4 regions of the Hydrogenophaga sp. ZJX-1 genome follow, and region 2 is predicted to be linked to each of the others. Evidence: predicted binding sites of a transcription regulator. Region 2 holds the regulator's gene; each other region holds the start of a gene.
The links. The regulator sigma-54, encoded in region 2, starts transcription at its own class of promoters, with help from an activator protein. The targets are predictions, from matches to a motif close to TGGCANGNAANCTGCTTT.
Positions count from the first base shown of each region.

Region 1: a site for sigma-54 is predicted at 2,273-2,290, ahead of ACN5W5_RS12110 (DUF2126 domain-containing protein). Genes of this name have one in related genera too.
Region 3: a site for sigma-54 is predicted at 1,845-1,862, ahead of ACN5W5_RS13505 (CmpA/NrtA family ABC transporter substrate-binding protein). Genes of this name have one in related genera too.
Region 4: a site for sigma-54 is predicted at 1,689-1,706, ahead of ACN5W5_RS15815 (P-II family nitrogen regulator). Genes of this name have one in related genera too.

Region 1 covers NZ_JBMBRA010000004.1:18,126-22,335, reverse strand. Annotated here, with positions in the region: gene ACN5W5_RS12110 (DUF2126 domain-containing protein) at 1-2,196, opposite strand, end outside; gene ACN5W5_RS12105 (DNA internalization-related competence protein ComEC/Rec2) at 2,314-4,210, shown strand, end outside.
Region 2 covers NZ_JBMBRA010000009.1:174,079-178,288, forward strand. Annotated here, with positions in the region: gene lptA (lipopolysaccharide transport periplasmic protein LptA) at 53-688, shown strand; gene lptB (LPS export ABC transporter ATP-binding protein) at 694-1,470, shown strand; gene rpoN (RNA polymerase factor sigma-54) at 1,583-3,235, shown strand; gene ACN5W5_RS22005 (THUMP domain-containing class I SAM-dependent RNA methyltransferase) at 3,383-4,210, shown strand, end outside.
Region 3 covers NZ_JBMBRA010000004.1:324,649-328,858, forward strand. Annotated here, with positions in the region: gene ACN5W5_RS13495 (LysE family translocator) at 1-319, shown strand, start outside; gene ACN5W5_RS13500 (nitrate- and nitrite sensing domain-containing protein) at 386-1,657, shown strand; gene ACN5W5_RS13505 (CmpA/NrtA family ABC transporter substrate-binding protein) at 2,023-3,393, shown strand; gene ACN5W5_RS13510 (ABC transporter permease) at 3,396-4,210, shown strand, end outside.
Region 4 covers NZ_JBMBRA010000005.1:166,508-170,717, reverse strand. Annotated here, with positions in the region: gene ACN5W5_RS15820 (YifB family Mg chelatase-like AAA ATPase) at 1-1,460, opposite strand, end outside; gene ACN5W5_RS15815 (P-II family nitrogen regulator) at 1,857-2,195, shown strand; gene ACN5W5_RS15810 (ammonium transporter) at 2,226-3,680, shown strand; gene ACN5W5_RS15805 (hypothetical protein) at 3,845-4,102, shown strand; gene glcE (glycolate oxidase subunit GlcE) at 4,191-4,210, shown strand, end outside.

The sequences.
Region 1 (4,210 bases), on a different contig from region 2:
GGGCGTGACCTGCAGCATCTTCAGGCGCGGGTCGCGCGGCGGCGGGTAACCTTCGAGCACGATGGTCATGCCGAGCTGGTCGGCCGTGGCTTCCACGGCGGCCAGCAGGTCCAGGTAGTCTTCGAGCCGCTGCATCGGCGGCATGAACACGTAGAGGTGCTGGTTCTTGCCGCCACCGGCCTTTTCGGCCTTGGGGCCGTTGGCGCGGTGCGGGTCACGGGCTTCCACCACCAGGGCGGTGCGCGTGAGCCAGGCGGCGGATTCACCGCGCTGCGGGAACCTGGACGACAGCGCCTGGGCGGGTGTGGAGCCCGGGCCGGATCGACCCGCACCCTGGCCGTCCATGGCCGGTCCACCGGCCGGGTCGAAGTCCGTGCCCTGCAGCGACACGGTGCCGCCCTCGGCGAAACCGCCACCGATGCTGTGCGGTGAGACCTGGTGCTTGAGCACCGCGCCCGCGGGCAGCGGGTCGCGTGGTGTGTGCGGGTCCTGCTCGATGTGGTACGGGTAGTCGGCGGCCGAAACCCAGGGCAGCGAATCCAGCGGCAGGCGGTAGCCCATGGGCGAATCGCCGGGCACCAGGTACATGCGCTCGTCGCGGAAGAACCAGGGTCCAGTGGACCAGACCGTGCCCGAGACGCGGTGGTAGCCGTCGCCCCCTTTGCCGTTGCCCGACAGCGGGATGTGGTCGTTGGCCATCAGCGGCAGCACATAGCCCACCGTTGCGTCCAGTCCTTGCGTGAACACGCGGCGCAGGCGCGCGCGCTCCAGTTCGTCGTCGAGCTTGGCGTCGAACGGATCCACGTTCACCGGCAGGCGGCGTTCGCGCCAGAGGTAGTACCAGGTGTCCTCGTAGCCGGGGGTGATGAATTGCGTGGACAGGCCGAGCTGGCGCGCCAGTGCCTGTGTGAAGCGGCTCGCGTCTTCGCTGTCGTATTTCGCGGCGTCGCGTTCGTCGGCCAGCAGGGCCGGGTTGTTCCAGCACGGTTCGCCGTCGGCGCGCCAGAAGATCGAAAGCGCCCAGCGCGGCAGCTGTTCGCCCGGGTACCACTTGCCCTGGCCCATGTGCACGAAACCGCCCGCGCCGTAGCGTTCGCGCAGCCGGCCCAGCAGCTCGGTGGCGTACCCGCGTTTGGTGGGGCCGAGGGCGTCGGTGTTCCACTCGGCGGCGTCGCGGTCTGCGGTGGCGACGTAGGTCGGTTCGCCGCCCATGGTCAGGCGCACGTCGTGTTTCTCCAGGTCGGCGTCGACCTTCTCGCCCAGCGCCACCACACCCGCCCACTGTTCTTCGGTGTAGGGCTTGGTCACGCGCGGTGATTCGTAGACGCGCGTCACGCCCATGTGGTGCTCGAACTCGACCTCGCACTTGTCCATCGCGCCTTCCACCGGCGCGGCGCTCGAGGGCTGCGGCGTGCAGGCCAGCGGAATGTGGCCTTCACCGGCGAGCAGGCCCGAGGTCGGGTCCAGGCCGATCCAGCCGGCGCCGGGCAGGAAGACCTCGCACCAGGCGTGCAGGTCGGTGAAGTCCTTTTCGGGACCACTCGGGCCGTCGATGGCTTTCACGTCCGGGGTGAGCTGGATCAGGTAGCCCGAGACGAAACGCGCGGCCAGGCCGAGGTGGCGCAGCATCTGCACCAGCAGCCAGCCGGTGTCGCGGCAGGAGCCGCTTTTGAGCTTGAGCGTTTCTTCGGGCGTCTGCACGCCCGGCTCCATGCGGATGGTGTACGAGATGTCGCGCTGGAGCATCTGGTTCACATCGACCAGGAAGTCGATGGTGCGGCGTTTCTTCATGTCCACCCGGGCGAGGTAGGCCTTGAGCTCCTCGGTCAGCGGCGCGGTGGCCAGGTAGGGCGCGAGTTCCTGCAGTTGCGAGGCGTCGTAGGTGAACGGGAATTCTTCGGCGCGCGGCTCCAGGAAAAAGTCGAACGGGTTGTGCACCGCCATCTCGACCACCAGGTCGATCGTGACCTTGAACTCGGTGGTGGGCTCGGGGAAGACCAGGCGGGCCTGGTAGTTGGCAAACGGGTCCTGCTGCCAGTTGATGAAGTGGCCCGCCGGTTCGATCTTCTGCGAGTACGACAGCACCTTGGTGCGGCTGTGTGGCGCCGGACGCAAGCGGACCACCTGGGGACCGAGTTTGACCAGGCGGTCGTACCGATAATGGGTGATGTGGCTCAGGGCAACATGAATGGCCATGCTGGTGTCTTTCAACAGGGGGAAGAAAACGATGGGACCGCGGACAAGCGCATTGTCATCGCGGCTTGCTGCCATGCTAGCAAGTCTTGCGCCACAGCTGTGTGACAACCCCGCAGCGTGCGGACCCAGAGAGCCGGCCTGAGCATGGCGGGTCTGGTGCTGGCCTGGCTGCCCGGGTGGGTGCTCGGGGTCGCCTGGCAGTTGCAGCAGGTCGCCCTCTGGCCCTGGCAAGGGTATGCGGCGCTGCTGCTGGCCAGCGGGCTGCTGATGGCCGGGCTGCTCTGGCGCGGCTCCAGGGGTGGGCACCGGGCTGCGTGGCTTCTGGTGCTGGCCATGGCCGCCGGTGCATGGGCGGGCGCGGGCCTGACCGGCGTGCGTGCGGCGCACTTGGCCTCGCAGGCGCTGGACCCGGCCCTGCAAGGCCTGGACATCGAGGTCACCGGGCGCATTCACTCGATGCCGCGGCGCCATGCCGATGGTGTGCGTTTCGAACTGGCGGTGGAGTCGGCCACCCGCCATGGCCGACCGGTGAGCCTGCCCCCGTTGCTGCAGCTGGCGTGGTACAGCCGGGGCGTCACAGACGATGGATCTGCCCGCGGCCCCGACTGGCGAGCGGGTGAGCACTGGCGCTTGACGGTGCGGCTGAGTGCGCCACACGGCAATGCCAACCCGCACGGCTTTGACCGCGAGCGCTGGCTCTGGGAAAACGGCATCGGCGCCACCGGCTACGTGCGCAACGGGCCACGCGATGCGATCCCGCAGCGGCTGGCGGGCCAGGGCTGGTACCCGCTGGAAGCCATGCGCCAGACGGTCGGCGAGCGCATTGCCGGCCGGGTGGATGATCCCCGCAGCGCTGGCGTGCTCGCCGCCCTGGTGGTGGGTGATCAGAGTGCCATTGAGCGCTCTGACTGGGACCTCTTCCGGACCACGGGCGTGGCCCACCTCATGAGCATCTCGGGTCTGCACGTGACCATGTTCGCCTGGCTCGCGATCTGGCTGGTGGGTGGCCTCTGGCGTCGTCTGGCGTTTGTCTGGCCGCAAGCCCTGCTGGCGGTGCCCGTGCCCTGGGCCGCCGGCTTGGGCGGTGTGGCGCTGGCGGCGGCGTACGCCCTGTTTTCGGGCTGGGGTGTGCCCTCGCAGCGCACCGTTCTGATGCTGGCCGTGGTGGTGGGCTTGCGCCTGCTGGCCCGCCAGTGGCCGTGGCCCGTGGTCTGGCTGTTGGTCATGGCCGCGGTGTTGCTGCTCGATCCCTGGGCGCTGCTGCAGCCCGGTTTCTGGCTCAGCTTCGTGGCCGTGGCGATCCTGTTTGCGACCGACCCGGGGCGGCGCATCCGCCACGAAAGCGCACCGTTTGACGGGCACGAGGTGCCCACACGCACCCGGCGGATCATGGCCGCGGCGCTGGGCATGTTGCGCGAACAATCGGTCGTGACGGTGGCCCTGGCGCCGCTCTCGCTGCTGCTGTTTGGCCAGTTTTCGCTCGTCGGCCTGGTGGCCAACCTGGTGGCGATCCCATGGGTCACGCTGGTGATCACGCCGCTGGCGATGCTGGGGGTGGCGGTGCCGGCCTTCTGGGATCTGGCCGCGCTGGCGGTGCAGGGGCTGGGCGGCTGGCTGGCCTGGCTCGCGCAATGGCCATCTGCCGCCGTGTTCCGGCCCATACCGCCCTTGCCGCTGGCGTTGGCCGGGGTGCTGGGCGGCGCCCTGCTGGTGATGCGCTGGCCCTGGGCCACCCGGCTGGCCGGACTGGTGCTGTTGTGGCCGGTGCTGAGCTGGCAACCGGCGCGTCCGGTAGCGGGTGAGTTCGATGTGATGGCGCTGGACGTGGGGCAGGGCAGCGCGGTGCTGGTGCGCACGGCAGGGCACAGCCTGCTGTACGACACCGGGCCCCGCTATTCGCCCACCAGCGACGCCGGGCAGCGCGTTGTGGTGCCGCTGCTGCGCGCGCTGGGTGAGCGGCCCGACGCGGTGGTGGTGAGCCACCGCGACAGTGACCATGCCGGCGGCTCCGCAG
Region 2 (4,210 bases):
AGTCGGCTTTGCGCCGTTACAATGAATGCAAGATTTGTGCCCCACTAAAGCCATGCCCACACACCACTTTCCCCCCCGATGGACCCTTCGCTTCCTGGCTTCGATGGCCGGTCTGGTGCTGGCAGGCGCGGCCCAGGCGGAGCTGGCCGACAAAGACAAGCCCATGAACATCGAGGCGGACTCGCTGCGCTACGAAGACACGCGGCAGACCAGCGTCTTCACCGGCAACGTCCTGATCACCAAGGGCACCATCGTCATGCGGGGCAGCAAGATGGACGTGCGCCAGGACCCGCAGGGCAACCAGTTCGGCGTGGTGACCGGCACGGCGGCAGCGCCTGGCTTCTTCCGCCAGAAGCGCGAGGGCCTGGACGAGTGGATCGAAGGCGAGGGCGAGCGCATCGAATACGACGGCAAGGCCCAGACCGTGGTGTTCACCGGCAGCGCCGTGCTGCGCCGCTACCGCGGCACCCTGCTCAACGACGAAAGCGTGGGCAACCAGATCACCTACAACAGCCTGACCGAGGTGTTCACCGTCAAGGGTGGCCCCGCCAACCGCACCGCCGCCAACCCCTCGGGTCGGGTGCGGGCGATGCTGACACCCATTCCGGAGGCAGATGCGGCACCCGCTCCCGCCACCGATCCAGCCCAACTGCGCCCCAGCACCAATCTCAACGAGAAGAAGCAGTGACGACCATGCCCATGGCCAGTACGCCACCGGCGATGGCGGTGCGCAGCAGTCTGGAAGTTCAGGGTCTGATGAAGGCCTATGGCAGCCGCAAGGTGGTCAAGGATGTCTCCCTCAAGGTCGACAAAGGTGAAGTGGTCGGCTTGCTGGGCCCCAACGGCGCGGGCAAGACCACCTCGTTCTACATGATCGTGGGCCTGCTGCGCGCTGATGGTGGGCAGATCCTGCTCGACGGCCAGCGCATCGAAGCCTTGCCGATCCACCGCCGTGCCCGCATGGGCCTGGGTTACCTGCCCCAGGAAGCCTCGATCTTCCGCAAGCTCACGGTGGCGCAAAACGTGCGCGCCGTGCTGGAGTTGCAGCACGATGTGGATGGCCATGCCCTGAGCGAACCTGAAATCGCCAGCCGGCTCGACGAACTGCTCAAGGATCTGAGGGTGGACCATCTGCGCGATTCGCCCGCACCCTCCCTGTCCGGTGGCGAGCGGCGCCGGGTGGAGATTGCCCGTGCCCTGGCCACGCGCCCGCGTTTCATCCTGTTGGACGAGCCCTTTGCCGGTATCGACCCGATTGCCGTGCTGGAGATCCAGCACATCATCGGGTTCCTGAAGTCCCGCGGCATCGGCGTGCTGATCACCGATCACAACGTGCGCGAAACCCTGGGCATCTGCGACCACGCCTACATCATCAGCGACGGTCACGTCCTGGCCAGCGGCACGACGGCCGAGATCATCGAAAACGCCGAAGTACGCCGTGTGTACCTGGGTGAGAACTTCCGCATGTGAACATGACCTCCACGATCGTCATTTCATGTACTTCGCTGCCCCCCGAGGGGGCTGATTCGCCTTGGGGCGGCCCGGCGGCGAATCTCCGTTTCGCACTGCTGTACTTCCAGGCATGAAACAAGGCCTGTCCCTGCGTGTTTCGCAGCATCTGGCGCTGACGCCCCAGTTGCAGCAGTCCATCCGGCTGCTGCAACTCTCCACGCTGGAAATGGCGCAGGAGGTCGAGCAGATGCTCGACGAAAACCCGTTTCTGGAGCGCACCGAAGACATCGCCGAGCGCGAAGCCTTCGGTCTGGAGCAGGTCGATGCGCCGGTGAGCGCGGGCGAACAGATCGCCGAGGCCGCGTTGCCGGTGGCCGACGCCGTGGCCGCGCCGACCGAATACGACGGCCCGCTGCCCGACCGCGTCAGCAGCACGTCCGACACGCCCGCTGACAGCGGCTCTGGCGACGAGATTGAAAGCCGGCTCGACGGTGCCACCCCGGTGGAAGAAAGCTGGGAAGGCGATGGCACGGTCGAGATGGCGCCCGACGACAGCGAATGGGGCGGTGACGCACCCGCGCGCAACAGCGGTTCGGGCGGCGACGACGACGAAACCGCCAGCGCAGCCGACCTGGCCCGCAGCCCCGTCAGTCTGCAGGACCACCTGCACGAGCAGGCCCGTTGTCTGCGGCTGAGCGACGAAGACCAGGCGGCGCTGTATTTCCTGATCGAGTCGCTCAACGACGACGCCTACCTGGAAGACGACCTGGCCGAGCTCGCCCTGGGCTTCTGGCGGCTCATGCACGGCCGCGAGGCGGCCGCTCCCGGGATCGAGGAGCTGGAGGTCGCTGAAGCCCAGCTGCGCATGGCCTTGGGCCTGCTGCAGCACATGGAGCCCACCGGTGTGGGCGCGCGCAACCTCGGCGAATGCCTGCGGCTGCAGATCGAGGAGCTGCGCAACTCCCCCGAAGCTCGCGCGGCGCTGGCCATCTGCAACCAGTCCATGGAACTGGTGGCCAAACGCGACATCAAGCGCCTGTGTGCCCTGTGCGGCATCGACGATGAAACCGCCCGTGCTGCGCTGGCCATCATCGCCCGGCTGGAACCCAAACCCGGGCGCCGCTTCATCGATGTCGAGCGCAACGTGGTCGTGCCCGACGTCATCGTCACGCGCGCCGGCCGGGGTTTCAAGGTCATCCTGAATCCCGACGTGATGCCGCGCCTGCGTGTGCACGACGTCTACGCCAACGCCATGCGGCAAAACCGCGGTGGTCGCGACAACGGCGGTGAAGCCGGCCACGCCGCCATGCAGCAGCGCCTGCAGGAAGCGCGCTGGTTCATCAAGAACATCCAGCAGCGCTTCGACACCATCCTGCGCGTGTCGAGCGCCATCGTCGAGCGCCAGCGCAACTTCTTCATGCACGGTGAACTCGCCATGCGCCCGCTGGTACTGCGCGAGATCGCCGACGAGCTGGGCCTGCACGAGTCCACCATCAGCCGCGTGACGACCGCCAAGTACATGGCCACGCCGTTTGGTACCTACGAGCTCAAGTACTTTTTCGGATCCTCGCTCGGTACCGAAACTGGGGGCAACGCGTCGAGCACCGCGGTACGCGCCCTGCTCAAGCAGTTCATCGCCTCGGAAGAGCCGAAGAAACCGCTGTCCGACAATCAGCTTTCCGACCTGCTCAAGGAGCAGGGCATCGAATGCGCGCGCCGCACCGTGGCCAAGTACCGCGAGGCGCTGCGCATCGCGCCGGCCAACCTGCGCAAAGCGCTGTGAACACTCCCTGCGCCGCTTCGCGTCTCCCCCCTCAAGGGGGACCGCACCCGCGGCCTGGCAAAGCCAGTTCCGTGGCACGTGCCGGAAGCTGGGCCGCGTAGTCGCCACCTGCGGACGCACCCGCGCTCAACATCTTCAGTACCTGCCGTGAACCAGCTCAAACTCTTTCTCCCCTGCGCCGCTGGCGTGGAGGACATGCTCGCCGACGAGGTGCAGCGCATCACCAACGAACCGCTGGCCTTCAAGGCACGCGGCGGCGTGGGCATCAAGGCCTCGTGGCGCGACGCCATGCGTCTGAACCTGCACAGCCGACTCTCTCAACGGGTATTGGTGCAGCTGTGGCACGGTGGTTACCGCAGCGAGCAGGACCTGTACAACGCGGCCGGCGAGATCGCCTGGGAAATCTGGTTCACGCCGCAGCAGACCATCAAGGTCGAGATCACCGCGCAGCACAGCCCGCTGACCAGCCTCAACTTCGCCGCACTGAAGATCAAGGACGCCATCTGTGACCGCTTCCGCGACAAACGCGGCGAGCGCCCCAGCGTGGACACCACCTGGCCCGACGTGCGCATCTACGCCCACCTGACCACCGACGAACTCACGCTCTACATCGACACCTCGGGCGAACCGCTGTTCAAACGCGGCTGGCGCGAAGACAAGGGCGACGCGCCGCTGAAGGAAACCCTGGCCGCGGCCATGATCGCCGCCACCGGCTGGAACGGCGGCGCGGCCGAATCGCTGGACGACATCACTCCGCTGTACGACCCCTGCTGCGGCAGCGGCACGGTGGTGATCGAGGCGGCGCAGATCGCGCTCAACATACCGCCTGGCATGCTGCGCCGCTTTGCGTTTGAAAAGATGCTGCCCTACCAGCAGCACGTGTGGACAGCGATCCAGGACGAAGCCGAGCGCGACATGCGCGACTGGCCCGAAGGCCACGCGCCCATCGTGTTCGGCAGCGACGTCTCGTTCCGC
Region 3 (4,210 bases), on a different contig from region 2:
ACCACCCGATCTCGGTGGCCGCGCCATGTTCGGCCGCGGCGTGCTCATGAACCTCACCAACCCCAAGGTGGTGATCTTCTTCCTGGCCTTTCTGCCGCAGTTCGTTGAGCCGGAGGCCGGCGCGGTGGGCCTGCAACTGGTCTGGCTCGGCGGGCTGTTCATCGCGGCCACGCTGCTGACCTTTGGCGCGATCGCCTGGTTCGCCGCCACACTGGGCCAGTGGCTGCGCCGCTCGCCCACCGCCCAGCGCGGCCTGAACCGCGTGGCCGGCGTGGTCTTTCTCGGACTGGCGTCCCGGCTCGCCATGGCCGAGCGCTGATGGCCGCGTGGCGCCAGCGGCACGCTTATTGCTGATTCCACCGGCATGCCCCACAACCCGCCGCCCCTGAAGTCGGGCCTCAACTTCCTCATCGCCGCCAAACGCTGCGAGATCGACGCGCTGCGCCAGCTCTCGCTCACCAGCGCGCTGGTGAACGTCACCGGCCGGCTGATCCACGGTCTGCAGCGCGAACGCGGTCTGTCCAACCTGTTTCTGGGCTCACAGGGCACCCGCTTCGCCGAAGCGCGCTTGCAGCAGATCGCCGAATGCCAGGCCACCGAAGCCGAGCTGCGTCGCTGCTTCGACAGCCTCGACACCCAGGCCGCGCACCTCGGTCATGGCGCACGCCTGTTCAGCCGCATCGCCTATGTGCTGCACGGGCTGGACGCCCTGCCCGCCCTGCGCGAGCGCATCGACACCCAGGCCTGGACGGCGCGCGACACCACCGAGGCCTTCGTGCGCCTCATTGCCGGCCTGCTGGCGGTGGTGTTCGAAGCCGCCGACAGCGCCAGCGACCCCGCCATCTCGCGCCAGCTGGTGGCGCTGTTCAACTTCATGCAGGGCAAGGAATTCGCCGGCCAGGAGCGCGCTGCCGGCTCGGCCCTGTTCGCCAGCGGCCGCGCCGACAGCGCCGGGCAGCAGCGCCTGCTGCACCTGATCGATTCGCAGGAACGCTGCCTGCAGGTGTTCAAGGAATTCGCCAGCGACGAACTCGCCACGCTCTGGGCCACCGCCGACCGCGACACCGTCGACGCCCGGGCCGAGCTGGAGCGCCTGCGCCGTGTGCTCTGCACCGCCGCCGACGGCAGCCCGCTCGACGCCAACCAGAGCCAGCCGTGGTTCGACTGCTGCAGCCTGCGCATGGACCGCATGAAAACGGTGGAAGACCGGCTGGCCGACAGCCTGCAGCGCCTGTGCGAACACAAGACCCAGGCCGCCCTGACCGAGCTGCTGGCCTTCGAGGGCATCCACCCGGTTGCTGTCCAGCCCGACGACGCGCTCTCGTTTTTCCACGACCCGGTGCCCGACCACGTGAGCGGCACCAGCCCGGCGCAAGCCTATGGCGTGCAGCTGGACCGCTCGATCCTTGATCTGGTGCAGGACCAGGCGCGCCGTTTGCAGGCCGTCAGCGACGAGCTCGACACCGTGCGCGCCAGCCTCAATGAACGCAAGCTCGTCGAACGCGCCAAGGGCCTGCTGATGGCACACCGCAACCTGAGCGAGGCCGAGGCCCACAAGACCCTGCGCCAGATGGCCATGAACCAGAACCGCCGACTCATCGACGTGGCCGAAGCGGTGCTGTCCATGGCCGAGGTGCTGCCCGAACGGCGGCGCTGAAACCAAGCGCCGTGCTGCAGCGCACAAAACCCGTGCCGCACGCCGCCAGTGCACCAAGCTGAGGCCCAACGCACCGAGTTCTGGCCCTGCCGCGGGTATCCGAGGCACCTGCCGGGACACCTGACAGGACCGTTTTTTCCTTGAATAACAAGGATCTTCCTCAGATTACCCGATCACGCCAGCCATCTGGCACGGTCCCTGCTTGATAAAAAGCAAAGGAATAGCGCCAAAGGCGGCGCGATCCCGAAGTCTCCCAAGACACACAGGACAACGGCGTCCATTTCAAGCCCGCACCAAGCTGGGCTGGAAATGGGCGCCGTTTTGTTTTTGGCCCCCGCTTTTTTTTAATCAGCAAGGAGTTCTGCATGACCGATGCCTCTTTCAACGTCAACCGCCGCCGTTTCGCCACCAACGCCCTGGCCCTGGCCGGTGCGTCGACCCTGGGTCTGCCCGCTCTGGCGCAGAAAGCAGGGCGCCCGGAGAAGGAAGCCCTGAAGTTCGGCTTCATCAAGCTGACCGACTGCGCCCCGCTCGTGGTGGCCTACGAAAAGGGCTACTTTGAAGACGAAGGCCTGAACGTGACGCTCGAAGCCCAGGCCAACTGGAAGGTGCTGCTGGACCGCGTGATCGACGGCCAGCTCGACGGCGCGCACATGCTGGCCGGCCAGCCACTGGGTGCCACCATCGGTTTCGGCACCAAGGCCGACATCGTGACCGCCTTCAGCATGGACCTCAACGGCAACGCCATCACGGTGTCCAACGCGGTCTGGGCCGAGATGAAAAAGCACCTGCCCATGAAGGACGGCAAGATCGCCCACCCGATCAAGGCCGACGCACTGAAGAAGGTCGTGGACGCCTGGAAGAAAGAGGGCAAGGCCTTCAAGATGGGCATGGTCTTCCCGGTTTCCACGCACAACTACGAGCTGCGCTACTGGCTCGCCGCGGGTGGCCTGAACCCGGGCTACTACACCACGAGCGACATCAGCGGCACCAGCAAAGCGGACGTGCTGCTTTCCGTGACCCCGCCGCCCCAGATGCCGGCCACCATGGAGTCGGGCACGATCCACGGCTACTGCGTGGGCGAGCCCTGGAACCAGCAGGCGGTGTTCAAAGGCGTGGGCGTGCCCGTGATCACCGACGACGAGATCTGGAAGAACAACCCGGAGAAGGTGTTTGGCGTGACCGGCGCCTGGGCCAAGGCCAACCCCAACACCCACATCGCCGTGGTCAAGGCGCTGATCCGCGCTGGCCAGTGGCTCGACGCCTCCATGGCCAACCGCATCGAGGCGGTGAAGATGCTGTCCAAGTCGCAGTATGTGGGCGCTGACGAGGCCGTGATCGCCAACAGCATGACCGGCACCTTCGAATACGAGAAGGGCGACAAGCGTCCCTCGCCAGACTTCAACGTCTTCTTCCGCAACTACGCCACCTTCCCCTTCTACAGCGACGCCATCTGGTACCTCACGCAGATGCGCCGCTGGGGCCAGATCACGGAAACCAAGCCGGACAGCTGGTACATGGACATCGCCAAGAAGGTCTACCTCCCCGGCGTGTACATGCAGGCCGCCAACGCGCTGATCGCCGAGGGCAAGCTCAAGGCCACCGACGTGCCCAAGACCGATGGCTTCAAAGGCGTGCAGACCGGCTTCATCGACGGCGTGGCCTACGACGGCCGCAAACCGAACGACTACCTCGGCAAGTTCAAGATCGGCCTGAAGGCCGCTGACAAGGTCTGACCATGGAACTCGTGAACAAACTCCTGGGCGGCGGCGTGGCCGCCCTGCGCGATCCGCGCGAAATGGGCCGCGCCTTCATGATGTCGGTCGGCGTTCCCGTCATGGCCTTCGCGCTCTTCCTGGCGCTGTGGTCCGCGGCGGCCTCGCGCATCCAGACCAGTCTGGGTGCGGTGCCGGGCCCGGTTCAGGTGGCCGTGCAGGCCAAGGCGCTGATCGAGGAACACTTCTCCGAGCGCGAGCGCGAAGCCGCCTTCTACGAACGCCAGATCGCACGCAACAAGGAGCGCCTGGCCGAAGACCCGAGCTACGAACCGCGCAACTTCCAGTGGACCGGCAAACGCACCTACATCGACCAGATCATCACCAGCCTCTACACCGTGTTCGTGGGCTTTCTGCTCGCCACGGTGGTGGCGGTGCCGCTGGGCATCCTGGCCGGAACCTCCAAGATCGTGCAGGCCGCCATCAACCCGATGGTGCAGATCTTCCGCCCGGTCTCGCCACTGGCCTGGCTGCCCATCGTGACGCTGATCGTCAGCGCGGTCTACGTGACCACGGGCGAACCGATGTTCCAGAAGTCGTTCCTGATCTCGGCCATCACCGTCACGCTGTGTTCGCTGTGGACCACGCTGATCAACACCGCCATCGGCGTGACCTCGGTCGACAAGGACCTCGTGAACGTCGGCAAGGTGTTGCAGTTGCCGCTGGGTACACGGGTGCGCAAGATCATCCTGCCCTCGGCCCTGCCCTTCATCTTCACCGGCATGCGCCTGTCGCTCGGCGTGGGCTGGATGGTGCTGATCGCCGCCGAGATGCTGGC
Region 4 (4,210 bases), on a different contig from region 2:
GCCACGCGCAGCGCGCGGTGGGTGCTGCGCGCGCTCCAGCCCAGGCGGGCGGCGGCGGTGTTGAGGAACTTGAGGGCCGCGGCATCGGCCAGGATGTGCTGGTCCAGTGCCTGGCCGGCCAGCGCCTGGTTGGTGCAGCCCTGCCGGACCTGGGCGCGCTCGCGCGCTGCCACCACGCGTTCGCGCACGGCGTCGCTCGGCTCGCCCGCCACGCCGTGCAGCAGGTCGTTCGGCGGCAGGGCGGGCACCTCGACGTGCAGATCGATGCGGTCCAGCAACGGGCCGCTGAGCTTGCCCTGGTAGCGCGAGATCTGGTCGGGTGTGTCGCGGCAGGCGCGGGTGGGGTGGCCCAGAAAGCCGCAGGGACAGGGGTTCATGGCGGCGACCAGCTGGAAGCGCGCCGGAAAGTCGCTCTGCATGGCCGCGCGCGAGATGCGGATGTGGCCGCTTTCCAGCGGTTCGCGCAGCGCCTCCAGGGCGGCCCGGGGGTACTCGGGCAGTTCATCGAGGAAGAGCACGCCGTGGTGTGCCAGCGAAATTTCGCCCGGCCGCGGTGGCGAGCCCCCGCCCACCAGCGCCACGGCGCTCGCCGTGTGGTGCGGTGCGCAGGTGGGGCGCTGCCCCCAGTGGTCCAGACGAAAGCGCCCGGCGAGCGACGCCACCGCAGCGGATTCGAGCGCTTCCGACGCGCTCATGGGAGGCAGCAGGCCGGCGAAGCGCTGGGCCAGCATGCTCTTGCCCGAGCCAGGCGGCCCGACCATCAGGACGCTGTGTCCGCCGGCCGCCGCGATCTCCAGCGCGCGTTTGGCCGCGGCCTGGCCCTTCACTTCGGCGAGATCGGCGTAGGCCGGGGTCTGACCGATCTGCGTCGGAGCCAGGCGCACCCAGCCGCCGTCGTCGGGGGGCGCCTCGCCGCCCGCTGCGCCATCGGGCAGGAACCGCGCCACCACGTCCAGCAGGTGGCGGGCGCGGTACACCTGCGCCTGCGGCACCAGCGCGGCTTCTTCGGCGCTGCCCGGCGGCAGCACCAGCCGGGAGGGTGCGGCCGTCGCGGCGTTGGCGTCGCGGTGCAGCGCCAGGCTCATCGCCAGGGCGCCGCGCACCGGGCGCAGCTCGCCGCCCAGCGAGAGTTCGCCCGCAAACTCCCAGCCCGCCAGCCGGGCGGCGTTGATCTGACCGTTGGCGGCGAGGATGCCGAGCGCGATCGGCAGGTCGAAGCGGCCCGAGTCCTTGGGCAGATCGGCCGGGGCGAGGTTGACGGTGATGCGCTTGTTGCTGGGGAATTCGAGCCCGGCGTTGGCGATGGCCGAACGCACGCGCTCGCGCGCTTCCTTGACCTCCGTGTCGGCCAGACCCACCAGCGTGAAGCTGGGCAGGCCGTTGGCGAGGTGGACTTCCACCTGCACCGGACGGGCTTCCAGGCCCAGCAGCGCACGGCTGTGCACCAATGACAGACTCATCTGAATTTCCTCCCTGTTTCGGTGCATGTCCGTCCTGAAGCGCCTCTCCGGGCGTTGGAACTTCGATGCACAACTTTGGTGCCTGGGTTCGGTGGTGACAGCCACCCCTGTCGGCACGAGCGCGCTCATCATGGCACAGGCCGCCGATCCGCCGGCCACCAGGCTGGCGTTGCGCGGTGTTTTCACGACAGCGCGGTGTGCCGCGGCACGATCCGATCGGAGCTCGGTTGGCACGGTCCGTGCTTGGGGGTGTAAGCGATTGAATCAAGACCATGGCGCTGCCATGAAACAGTCCGCATCCAAAGTGGTGTCAGCCCTCGTGGCCAGCACTGCCCGTGTCAGCCCCGGTGCATGCCTCACGGCGTGAGCACCACGTACTAGAAGAGGAATCACAGCATGAAAATGGTTTCAGCCATCATCAAGCCGTTCAAGCTGGACGAAGTGCGCGAAGCGCTTTCCAGCATGGGCGTGCAAGGCATCACCGTCACCGAAGTCAAGGGCTTCGGCCGCCAGAAGGGCCACACCGAGCTGTACCGCGGCGCGGAGTACGTGGTCGACTTCCTGCCCAAAGTGAAGATCGAAGCCGCCGTGGACGACGGCCTCGTGGACCGCGTGATCGAAGCGATCGAAGGCGCCGCACGCACCGGCAAGATCGGCGACGGCAAGATTTTCGTCACCGACCTCGAACAGGTGGTTCGCATCCGCACCGGTGAAACCGGCAAAGAAGCGCTCTGATCAACGCCCTGCACAAGAAAGATCACGAACATGAAAAAACTACTTGCAACCCTGTTGTTGGGCGTTGGACTGGCTTTTGGTGGCCTGAACGCCGTGGCCCAGACCACGACCGAAGCGCCGGCCGCTGTCGCAGCACCGGCCGCCGATGCGGCACCCGCTGCCGACGCGCCGGCCGCAGCACCCGCTGCCGAGGCACCGGCTGTTGAAGCCCCTGCTGCTGCTGAAGCGGCACCCGCTGAAGAGGCCGTCAAGGAAACCGTCGACAAGGGCGACGTGACCTGGATGATGATCTCCACCATCCTCGTGCTGCTGATGGTCGTGCCCGGCCTGGCCCTGTTCTACGGCGGCCTGGTGCGCAGCAAGAACATGCTGTCGGTGCTGATGCAGGTGATGGTCGTCTTCTCGCTGATCTCCGTGCTGTGGGCCGTCTACGGTTACAGCCTGGCTTTCGGTGGTGAGGGCCTGATCTTCGGCAACCTCGACAAGGTGTTCCTGAAGGGCATCACGCCCGACTCGCTCGCCGCCACGTTCACCGCTGGCGTGATGATCCCCGAGTACATCTTCATCGCCTTCCAGTGCACCTTCGCCGGCATCACCTGCGCGCTGATCGTGGGTTCGTTCGCCGAGCGCATCAAGTTCGGCGCCGTGCTGCTGTTCTGCGCCATCTGGTTCACGTTCAGCTACATCCCGATCGCCCACATGGTCTGGGGTGCTGGTGGTTACCTGTTCGACAAGGGCGCGCTGGACTTCGCCGGCGGCACCGTGGTGCACATCAACGCCGCCATGGCCGGTCTGGTCGGTGCCTACGTGCTGGGCAAGCGCATCGGCTACGGCAAGGAATCGATGGCGCCTCACAGCCTGACGCTGACCATGGTCGGTGCCTCGCTGCTGTGGGTGGGCTGGTTCGGCTTCAACGCCGGCTCCAACCTGGAAGCCAACGGCGGCACGACGCTCGCCTTCATCAACACCCTGTTCGCCACCGCCGCCGCCGTGCTGGCCTGGTGCGTGGGTGAGACCCTGGGCAAGGGCAAGGCCTCTATGCTGGGCGCTGCGTCCGGTGCGGTTGCTGGTCTGGTCGCCATCACCCCCGCTTGCGGTACCGTGGGCCCCATGGGCGCCATCATCATCGGTCTGGTGGCCGGCTTCCTGTGCCTGTGGGGTGTCTCGGGCCTCAAGAAGATGCTCGGTGCGGACGACTCGCTCGACGTGTTCGGTGTGCACGGCGTCGGCGGCATCGTCGGTGCCTTGCTGACCGGCGTGTTCTCGGCCGGCTCGCTCGGCGGCGTCAAGGGCGACGACTACTCCATCGCCAGCCAGCTGCTGATCCAGGCCGAAGGCGTGGTCATCACCATCGTGTGGTCCGCCGTCGTGGCCTTCATTGCCTACAAGATTGTCGACCTGATCATGGGTCTGCGCGTCTCGGAAGAGTCCGAACGCGAAGGTCTGGACATCACGTCCCACGGCGAAACCGCCTACAACCGCTAAACGGTTCCAGCGCGGCGCGCGACCAGGTTCACCAACCGTCGCCACCGCGTTGTAACCCAGAGTCTCCTTTGGATGTTGACCCCGTGCTGCCGCAAGGCACGCGGGGTTTTTTTCGTTTTGCTCCGTATCATCGTGGCAGGACACCACAACATCAGGAGGAAACCATGTCCCAGGCACTGTCACGCGGGTGGACCGGTCGGATCGCGGCCGGATCCCTTGTTTTTGCATTGACGGCGATCACGTCCATCGCGCTCGCCGCGACGGGCCAGGCCCCAGGGAGCACGGGTGGCCAGAAGGCGCCCAGCAAGGTCAGCTTCATCGACGCGCCCTCCAGCGAGAAACCCGCGGCGCGGGAAAAACGCCTCAAACGCGAGTGCAAGGGCCGGCCCAACGCGGGCATGTGCCTCGGGCACACGCGGTAGTCGCCCTGCCGGGTCCTTGCGCCGCATTTGCAGCCTCGCGTGCAAAAAAATCAAAACCCGCTTCGGTGTGGCCGCTACGATGGCGGCCATGAGTTACAGCCCCACCGA